3 regions of the Allobosea beijingensis genome follow, and region 2 is predicted to be linked to each of the others. Evidence: riboswitches for the same ligand, from Rfam matches in the RefSeq annotation. Region 2 holds a riboswitch; each other region holds the start of a gene.
What was found. A riboswitch is a leader RNA that binds a small molecule or an ion and turns the genes downstream of it on or off. The one in region 2 is predicted to bind cobalamin.
Positions count from the first base shown of each region.

Region 1: another riboswitch for cobalamin. It lies ahead of Q9235_RS05635 (ABC transporter substrate-binding protein); the one in region 2 lies ahead of Q9235_RS19140 (TonB-dependent receptor plug domain-containing protein).
Region 3: another riboswitch for cobalamin. It lies ahead of Q9235_RS18575 (CbtB domain-containing protein); the one in region 2 lies ahead of Q9235_RS19140 (TonB-dependent receptor plug domain-containing protein).

Region 1 covers NZ_CP132359.1:1,151,278-1,154,542, forward strand. The annotation lists gene Q9235_RS05630 (FecCD family ABC transporter permease) at 1-634, opposite strand, end outside; gene Q9235_RS05635 (ABC transporter substrate-binding protein) at 631-1,668, opposite strand; cobalamin riboswitch at 1,884-2,095, opposite strand; gene Q9235_RS05640 (mandelate racemase/muconate lactonizing enzyme family protein) at 2,131-3,265, opposite strand, start outside.
Region 2 covers NZ_CP132359.1:4,006,056-4,009,320, reverse strand. The annotation lists gene Q9235_RS19150 (tripartite tricarboxylate transporter permease) at 1-470, shown strand, start outside; gene Q9235_RS19145 (GntR family transcriptional regulator) at 477-1,193, opposite strand; cobalamin riboswitch at 1,311-1,509, shown strand; gene Q9235_RS19140 (TonB-dependent receptor plug domain-containing protein) at 1,632-3,265, shown strand, end outside.
Region 3 covers NZ_CP132359.1:3,889,381-3,892,645, reverse strand. The annotation lists gene cobW (cobalamin biosynthesis protein CobW) at 1-119, opposite strand, end outside; gene Q9235_RS18585 (DUF1636 family protein) at 124-513, opposite strand; gene Q9235_RS18580 (CbtA family protein) at 523-1,263, opposite strand; gene Q9235_RS18575 (CbtB domain-containing protein) at 1,276-1,452, opposite strand; cobalamin riboswitch at 1,490-1,674, opposite strand; gene cobU (bifunctional adenosylcobinamide kinase/adenosylcobinamide-phosphate guanylyltransferase) at 1,730-2,248, shown strand; gene cobO (cob(I)yrinic acid a,c-diamide adenosyltransferase) at 2,248-2,856, shown strand; gene Q9235_RS18560 (MgtC/SapB family protein) at 2,953-3,265, shown strand, end outside.

The DNA.
Region 1 (3,265 bases), 2.7 Mb from region 2:
CCATCCAGATGTCGGGCCAGCGCACGCCGCCGAAATTGCCGAGCAGCCAGAACATCACGCCGCGCGCCTGCTCGGCGCTGGCCATGGTCGTGACGATCGTCGCGGTCGCGGCATTGAAGAGCTGCGAGGTGGCGACACCGGCAAGGATGACGCGATCGCTCGCCCCACCCGCCCCCGTCGCCAGCAAGGCGACGACGACGAGCGCGGCGCAGGAGCCGATGAAGGCGCCGGCAGAGACCGAAAGCACCGCGCCGCCGATGCTGATGCCGAGGATCAGCACCGCGACAGCGCCGGTCGAGGCGCCGGCCGAGATGCCGAGGATATAGGGTTCGGCCAGTGGATTGCGCAGCAGAGCCTGGAGGATAGCACCCGATAACGCGAGCGCGCCGCCGCACAAGCCTGCCATCAGCGCGCGGCTCAGGCGGTAATCGAAGATCACGCCCTGCTGGATTGCGCTGACGGGAAAGTCGAGATCGAACAGCCCGTTGCCGAGGGCCTTCAAGGCCGTGTCCAGCGGGATGCGCATTTCGCCAATCGTCACCGCCAGCGCGACCGAGAAGGTCAGCGCCAGCAGCGAGGCCAGCGCGATGCCGATCCGCACCGGCCAGTTCGGCTCATGGGCGGCGTGGCTCAACGCGAGATCCCGAAGCCGGCGATCGCCGTGGCGAGGGTCTCGATGCCGTCGATCGTGTCGAGCCCGGCGCGCGTCGCGCCGACATCCATGATGACGATGCGGCCATTCTTCACGGCGTCGAGCTTGCTGGCGACCGGGTCGGTCTTCAGGAAATCCAGCTTCTTCTCGATATCGTCTGCCGGGAAGCGGCGGCGATCCATCTTCACGGTGACGATCACGGCCGGATTGGCAGCGGCGATGCTCTCCCAGCCGACCAGCGGCCATTCCTCATTGGTCGAAATGATGTTGCGGGCGCCGAGCTTGGACAGGATATAGGCGGGAACGCCGTTCTTGCCGGCCATGAAGCCGTCGCCCTTGATGTCCTTGCTGGAGAACCAGACGACGACCGGCACGTCCTGCGCCTTCAGCCTGGCGACCTGCTCGACGGCCTTGTCCTCGCGCGCCTTGAGCTCGGCGACGAGCTTCTCGGCCCGGTCGGCGACGTCGAAGATCTCGCCGAATTCGCGGATGTTGCGATAGACCAGTTCCATCGTGAACATCTGGGTGCGAACGCCGTCGCCTGCGCCGGAATTGTCCTTGCCGATGCAGTCGGTCGGCGAGACATAAGTCGGCACCTTCACCTTGGCGAACTGGTCGCGCTTGCCGACGATGCCGTTCGGCCCGACATGCCATTCGAACATCGCGGTGACGAGATCGGGCTCCTGCGCCAGCACGGCCTCGAAACTCGGGTCGTTATCGGCGAGGCGCTTCACCTTGGCGTTGACGGCCTCATAGGGCTTGGCCACCGGCGAGAACCAGACCGCCGTACCGACGACGCGGTCACCGAGGCCGAGCGCATAAAGGATCTCCGTCTGGGTCTGGCCGATCGCGACGACGCGCTTGGGCGCGGCGTCGAAAGTGATCGTCTCGCGGCAATTCTCAAGGGTCAGCGGATACTTGGTCGGCGCGGCATTGGCCGTACCGGCGGCGAGAGCGCCGAACAGCGCGACGGCGGACAGGCGAAGCAGGGTGTTGAACGGGCGCGCAGCCGGCATCGAGGCCATCCGAAATGTAACAATGTTGCATTTCTGATAGAGTGCGCGGCAGGCAGCCGTCAAGCCGCCCCGGGCGGCCTGTGCATTGATCTTCGTGAACATGAGTTTCATCGCTCCCCGAGATGACGGCCGGGGCAGCTTTGGGCATGTGGGGCGGGAGGCTGGCCGCAAGGGTCGCCATCGACACACAGGCTTCGGAACACCCCGTCCGAAAGACGTCTTCGACGACCGGGGCAGGTCTCCTGGCTCGCGGGTCGATGCCTGTTCCGCCCGGCCTTCCCGGCGCCTCGGGCGCCAGTGGACGATGGACGGAGAGCTCGCCGCTTACAGTTGCGGGGGCAGCCTCGGCATTGGCGCTAGGCGCGCCTCACCGAATTCCCTCTTAGCTCCGGGAGCAACCCGGAGAACCTCGATCGGCGCACACCCTATAAGGGCGTGGCGCTGCGTCAAGCCGGCATCGTGTCAGAGCCTTGGCGTGCTGTAGAGCCGCTTGCCGCCGACGGAGATCTCGACCTCCTGCAGATAGCCGCGCAGCGCCGTCGTCGCGACCTCGATGCCGAGGCCGGGCGCGTCGGGCGCGGCGACCTGCCCGTTCGCGTCGCGTTCCAGATGATTGGCTGAGATCGCCGTGGCCAGCGGCTTCGGCATGGCCGGATATTCGCAGATCTCGTGATCGGCGAGGCCGGCATAGGGCTGGAGCGAGGCCGAGAGAGCGAGATGCGAGGTGAAGGTGTGGTTGACGAAGGTCACGCCCTTGGCGACCGCGTAATCCGCCACCGCCTTGGACGGGCCAATACCGCCGATGCGGCCGCAATCGATCTGGACGTAGCCGATGCCGCCATAGTCGATGAGCTGCCGCGCCATCGACTCGTTATGGGCGCCCTCCCCGCCGGCCAGCCGGACCTTGGGGCTGCGTTTGGCTAGCGCGCCATAAGGTTCGAGCGCGCTGGCATGGAAGGGCTCCTCGAACCAGAGCACGTTCGCCTTCTCCATGGCGGGCAGACGGGCGGCGGCGCGCTCGACGTCCTCGATGAAGATCTGGCCGGTATCGACGAGCAGGATGCCATCCTGCCCCAAACCCTCGCGAGCGGCGACGAAATGCTCGGCATCAGCCTCGACGCTGCCGCGACCGATCGGCCCCCAGCCGAACTTGGCGGCGCGGAAGCTGCCCTTGCGGGCATCGCGGGCGCGTTCGAGAGTTTCCTGCGCCGTGTCGCCGAAAAGGACCGAGGCATAGGGCGTCTTGGGATGGCTTTTCGCGTATCCGAGCAGGCGCCAGACCGGTTCTGACCGCATCTTGCCGAGGATGTCCCACAAGGCCATCTCGACGCCCGAGAAGGTATGCGGCGCCTGCAGCAGGTCCATCGAGTTATAGGCGACAGCCGCGGCGATGCGGGCGATATCCTCCGGGCTTTCAAGCGCCTGGCCGAGCACGGAGTCGGCGACCGGCCGGCAGACGCCATGCGACATCGGGCAAATGAAGGCGGCGATGGAAGGCAATGGCGCCGCCTCGCATTCGCCCCAGCCGACATGGCCACCGGCGGCGACCCTGACCAGCAGCGCATCCTGGCTGCCATCGGCCTCATCGGTGACGACA
Region 2 (3,265 bases):
CCAACCCGGACCTGCTCTGGGGCCTGATCGCCTCGCTCTATATCGGCAATGTCATCCTGCTCATCCTCAATCTGCCGCTGGTCGGCATCTGGGTCCGGCTGCTGCTGATCCCGCGCCATTACATCTATGGCGGCATCGTCGTCTTCGCGATGGTCGGCGTCTGGGGCCTGTCGACCTCCTGGATGGACCTTGCGTTGATGTGCGGGCTGGGCCTCGTCGGCTATGTCGCGCGGGTCCATGACTTCCCGATAGCGCCGGCCCTGATCGGCCTGATCCTCGGCCCGCAGGCGGAAATCCAGCTCCGGCGCGCGCTCGCCGTCAGTCAGAACGACTGGAGCGTGCTGGTCGGCACGCCGATCGCGGCGACGCTGCTCGGGATCGCCGCGCTGGTGCTGGTCGTGCCCCCTTTGCTCGCCTATCGCCGCCGCCGCGCCGAGGCGGAAGGGCAATCGGCCGCCGCCACCGGCTGAACCGCGTCAGCGCTTCCCACCGCTCCGGCGCTTGCCCGGCTTGGCGCTTTCGCTCGCGGCCAGCGCGGCCTGAAGTGCCATGCGGGCGGCGCGGATATGGCGCCGCATCAGGATTTCCGCGAGCTCGCCGTCGCGATGGCTGATCGCCTCGGTGATCCGCATATGCTCGCGCCAGGCCTCGCGGCCACGCCCCGGCACCGTGGAATGCAGCCGCCGGCACAGGCGCAGACGCGGATAGAACTGCTCGCAGAGCAGCTCTGCCAGGATCGGGTTGCCGCTGCCCTTGGCAATGCGGCGGTGGAAGTCCGCTTCGGGCTCGTCCTGGAGATAGGCCCCCATCGGATTGCGCTCGATCTCGTCGCGATGCCCCGTGACCAGCGCCTCCAGTGCCGCGATCTCGTCATCGCTCATGCTTTCGGCCGCGAGACGGGCGGCCATGCCTTCGGTCGCCTCGCGCACGTCGAGCAGCGCAAGGAACTCGGCCGCGCTCGGCTCGGCGACGCGCGCCCCCTGATTGGCTACATAGGTGACGAGCCCGCGCTCCTGCAGGCGCCGGATCGCCTCGCGTACCGGCGCGCGGCTGACGCCGAAGCGGCGCGCGATCGCCGGCTCGCTCAGCTTGGCGCCGGGCGCGATCTCCCCGGAGACGATGGCCGAGGAGAGGTCGTCGTAGAGTTTGACGGTGACGCCCACGCTCGCGGGGGGCAAAGTCTCGGCCAGCATCGAGCGGGTGCCTATCTGCTTCTGTTCTGCGGAGTATAGCGCAGTAGCCGCAATTGCCGAGCCTGTTCATGGCCCCGATGTCGGGACGGCGGCCGTTTGACGCCGCCACTTTTTCGCCCTACTCGTCGACCCGACGGTTCCCTCACGGGATCAAAAGGGAACGCGGTGCGGGTGGCGAGCCACCCCATGCCGCGGCTGCCCCCGCAACTGTAAGCGGCGAGCCTTTCGCCACACGCCACTGGGGCCTCGGACCTGGGAAGGCGGTGAAAGGCACCGACCCGCGAGCCAGGAGACCTGCCGTCAGCCGTGGTCACACGCGGACACGTTCGGCCGGGGTGCGCCGATCGCTGATTCGACCGTTCGCCGTCTTTCGTACGGCTGATGGGAGATCGCGTTCGCGGTGACGTGCCACTGACGTCAACGCCCGAGGTCTCCATCGTGAACGTCTCCCTCCCGGCCGCCGGACGCGGCCGCCTGCTGCTGTCCGCTTCCTGCCTTGCCATCCTGGCTGCCGCTGCTCCGGCCGCCGCCCAGAACGAGCCCGCCACCGTGGCGCTCGACGAGATCGTCGTCAGCGCCACGGGCACGCCGACCCCGGCGCGCGAGATCGCCAGTTCCGTCACGGTGATCACCGCGAAGGAGATCGAGCAGCAGCAGCGCCGCACCCTGCCGCAGGCGCTGGCCGCCGTGCCCGGCCTCAACATCGTGCAGACCGGCGGGCCGGGCGGCCTCACCTCGGTCTTCATGCGCGGCACCAACTCCAACCACGTCAAGGTGCTGATCGACGGCATCGAGGCGAACGACCCCTCCGCGCCGAACCGCGCCTTCGATTTCGGCTCGATGCTGACGGAGGATATCGAGCGCATCGAGGTGCTGCGCGGCCCGCAGAGCGGCCTTTACGGCGCCAACGCGCTGGGAGGCGTCATCTCGGTGACTACCAAGCGCGGAGAAGGCCCGCCGAAGATGACGGCGCGCGTGGAAGGCGGCTCGCACGGCACCTTCAACCAGTCCCTCGGCTTCAGCGGGGGCGATGCGCGCTTCAACTACGCCTTCAACGCCAGCCATTTCCGGGCCGACGGAACCGAGGTGACGCCGCCGAACCTCGTGCCGTCCGGCCGCCGGATCAATCCGAACATCTTCGACAATTACAGCTATTCGGGGCGCCTCGGCTTCGCGCTCACCGACACGCTGACGCTGAACTGGGTCGGCCGCTATCAGGACGGCCAGCTCCGTTATACCGGCGATACCGGCTTCCCGAGCAAGCCCTCGCCCTATCGCTCCCAGCAGAACTACGCGCAGGCCTTCACCCGCGGCGAGGTGGTCTGGGACCCGTTTGGCGGACGCTTCGTCAACACCTTCGGCGTCTCCTACTCGCGGCAGGACCGGGGGACGCGGACGGCTTCCGCGATGACCGGGCTGCTCGGCCTGCCCAATCAGAGCCTCGGCGAGCGCACCAAGTTCGACTGGCGCGGCAATCTCGAGATCAGCAAGGGTCACAACCTGATCATGGGCCTGCAATATGAGCGCGAGCGTCTGGACACGACGAGCCTTATCGCCTCGAACGGCAACAAGGCCGCCTATCTCGAATATCAGGGCAATATCGAGGACCGCTATTTCATGGCGGCCAATATCCGCCGCGACCATGACGACAGCTATGGCGGCCACACGACCTATCGTGTCGCGCCGGCCGTCATCATTCCCGGCATCGAGACCAAGCTGAAGGCGAGCTACGGCACCGGCTTCAAGGCGCCGACGCTGAGCGAACTCTTCATCGACTACCGCCCCGGCTACAATTTCTTCGGAAACCCGAACCTGAAGCCGGAGGAAAGCCGCGGCTGGGATATCGGTTTCGAGCAGCCGCTCCTCGACAAGCGTGTTCAGTTCGGCGCGACCTGGTTCCAGAACGATATCGAGAACCTGATCGTCACCAACATCAGGCGTGATTCCTACGCCAATATCGGCAAGGCCAGGACGAAGGGCGTCGAGGCTTTCGCCGCGCTCGAAATCTCGCCGCAGTTCCGCGTCCGCGCCGATTACACCTTCACTCTCGCCAGGGACGAGATCGCCCGGCA
Region 3 (3,265 bases), 120 kb from region 2:
CTCTTGCCCTGCGCATTCTCGAGGAGATGGCGCACCAGCGTTGTCTTTCCGGCGCCGAGGAAGCCGGTGATGATCGTGCAGGGCGTCTTGCCCAGGTTCGTGGTCTGCGGAGTGTTCATGATGTCATCCTTGCTGGCGCGCCGGCAAAGGCGGCACGCGCGCGACCACGCCCTTGCGGAAGGACTGCGGCCGCTCTTTCCAGGGAACGATGCCGTTGGCGCTGGCGGCATAGGCCTCCGCGGCGCCGACGATCTCGTCGAGATGGGTGTCGGTGTCGAGGTCGCCGATCAGATAGGTCCATTTGCCATCGGCCGTGAGCGCGATGGTGCAGGGCCGCTTGCAGACGCAGAGGCACTCGACGGGCAGCACGGGGATCGTGCTGCCCTTGGCTTTGAGCTGTTCGGCGAGACGTTCGGCCAGCGCCAGCCCCGGCTGGTCGTAACCCTCCGGGAGATCGGCGCGGGCACGGCGGCAGGCCGTGCAGACATGGATGGTGAGGTCGCCCTCGGACATTGGCTTGCCTCAGGCTTCAGAGGCCCGGCGGCTCGCCCAGGGCCAGAGCACGCCGACCATGAAGGCGGTGACGAGCCAGAGCGCGGCCTGGATGCCGAGCGAGAGCGAGGCGAAATGGGCGGCGACCTCCGCCGGAACCTTGCTCTCCGGTGGGGCCGGTAGCGGAGCGCCGACGACATGCGGCAGCAGGATCACGACGATGGCGACGAGCTTCAGCCAGGGCTGATCGAAGCGCAGGAACAGGAAGAGCCCGGCCGCGGTCGCGATGGCGGTCCAGAGCCACCAGAACTGGCGCTGTCCCAGCGCAGCCGAGGCCGCGCCTGGTAGTTCCGGAGCCAGCCCCATCGCCGGCGCGAGCCCCAACGCCAGGAAGCCGCAGGCGCCCCAGACGAGGGCGGTGCGCTGCTCGATCCGGTCGCCGGCCGCGATCATGCCGGCGAGCAGCAAAGCCGCGAAGCCGATCGCGGTCGCGATCGTCACCGCGCCGGTGAAGAGCGTGCGCTGGAGGCCGTCCTGCGGCTTCCATTCGGCATGGTCTTGGCCGGGCGCGTCGCCGGCCGGGCCATGCGCGAGGATGAGTTTCGCCTCGCCGTCGAAGGCGGCGAGAGTCGGCGCCTTCAGCGCGAGCGCCGTCTCATAGGTCTCGGCCTTGAGGATCAGCGGGGTGGTGGTGACATGCTGCAGGGCGGCGACGATCAAGCCAGCCAGAAGCCCGGCCAGGATGCTGACCGTGAGAACACGCGTGACCATGATGGCTTTCCCTCAGTGGCAGGGAAAGGCGAGGCCGTGACGGCTGTCGTGCGCGGCGTTGTGGAGGTTCGTCGAGGCCGCGAAGCCGGTCGTGTAGATCAGCGCGACGCCGATCACGAGCGCAGCGGCAACCGCCTTGACGCGGTCCGAAACGCTGAGTGTGGGGGTGGAAACCGAAACGGTGTTCATAAGCGTTCTCCGTGGCCGCCCCGCCGGCAGCCGGTTGGATCTCTGCGGGTCGACGGCAGGTCTCCTGGCTCGCGGACTTCGCGTCCCTTGCCGCCTTCCCGGAGCGAGCGCTCCAGTGGCCGATGGCGAAGGACATCCGCTTACAGTTGCGGGGGCAGCCGCGGTCTCGCACCGCGTTCCCTTTTCACCTCCTCGCGGAGGCACCGTCAGCGACGATCATTAGCCTTCGCCGTGCCGCTGTGCAATGCAGGATGGTCCTTTGAACCCTGCTTCCGCGATGCCGAACGAAATTCCCCATCTCACCCTCGTCCTCGGCGGTGCCCGCTCCGGCAAGAGCCGCCATGCCGAGGCGCTGGTCGAGGCCCAGCCGGCGCCCTGGAGCTATATCGCGACGGCACAGGCCTATGACGACGAGATGCGCGAGCGCATCGCCGAGCACCGCGCGCGCCGTCCGGCCGGCTGGCAGACGGTCGATGCGCCACTCGACCTGCCCGAAGTCATCGCCGCCCAACCGGAGGGGCGCGCGGTCCTCGTCGATTGCCTGACGCTCTGGCTGACCAATCTCATCCTCGCGGAACACGATACGGCCGCAGCCCGCGAAGCCCTGATCGCCGCCTGCGAGCGCGTCTCGGCGCCGCTGGTGCTGGTCGGCAACGAGGTCGGGCTCGGCATCGTGCCGGAGAATGCGCTGGCTCGCCGCTTCCGCGACGAGGCCGGGCGTCTCCATCAGGCGCTTGCGGCGCGGGCGGCCAGCGTGGTCTTCATGGTCGCTGGACTGCCGATGCGAGTGAAATGATGACGGATACCGAAGACGCCGCCCGCCACAAGGCGAAGATGGAGAAGCGCAAGGCGGTTCAGGACGCCGAAGTCGCCTCCAAGACGCTCGAAAAGGGGTTGCTCATCGTCAACACGGGCCCCGGCAAGGGCAAGTCGACGGCGGCCTTCGGCTTGATTCTGCGCGCGCTCGGCCATGGCTGGCGCATCGGCGTGGTGCAGTTCATCAAGGGCGCCTGGTCGACCGGGGAGCGCAAGGCATTGGAAGCCTTCGGCGATCAGGTGAGCTGGCACAGCATGGGCGAGGGCTTCACCTGGGAGACGCAGGACAAGGCCCGCGACATCGCCGCCGCCGAGCGCGCCTTCGCCAAGGCCAGGGAGTTGATGGCCGATCCGGAGATTCGCCTGCTGGTGCTGGACGAACTCAACATCGCCCTGCGCTACGATTATTTGCCGCTCGCCGACGTGGTCTCGACGCTGGCTGCCCGTCGCCCTGATCTGCACGTCGTCGTGACCGGCCGCAACGCCAAGCCGGAATTGATCGGGGCCGCCGACCTCGTTACCGAGATGACGCTGGTGAAGCACCACTTTGCTGCCGGCGTGAAGGCACAGCAGGGGATCGAGTTCTAGCAGGCCGCATCGCCGGCTGCTGCTTGTTTGCCAGAGAACGAACGCAGGCGGCTCTCATGCGTTCATGCCCTCGATCATCGTTTTCGGGGGTGGGCCATGAGTGATTTTCTGTGGGGACAATTGGATCTGCTTGCCAGGTTGCTGGCCGGCATGGCCGCCGGCATCGTCGTGGGCTGGGAGCGGACCAACAAGCAGCGCGCGGCCGGGATCCGCACCTTCGGGCTGGTCGGGTTGGGCACGGCCGCTGCCGCGACGATCTTTAGCGAGCCGAGCGAGGCCGACGCCGCGAGCCGCGTCGTCCAGGGGCTTCTGACCGGAATCGGCTTTCTCGGCGCCGGCGTCATCGTGCTGCGCCGGGGCCATTCGACGCCGACAGGCCTGACCACGGCCGCGGCGATATGGGTCACCG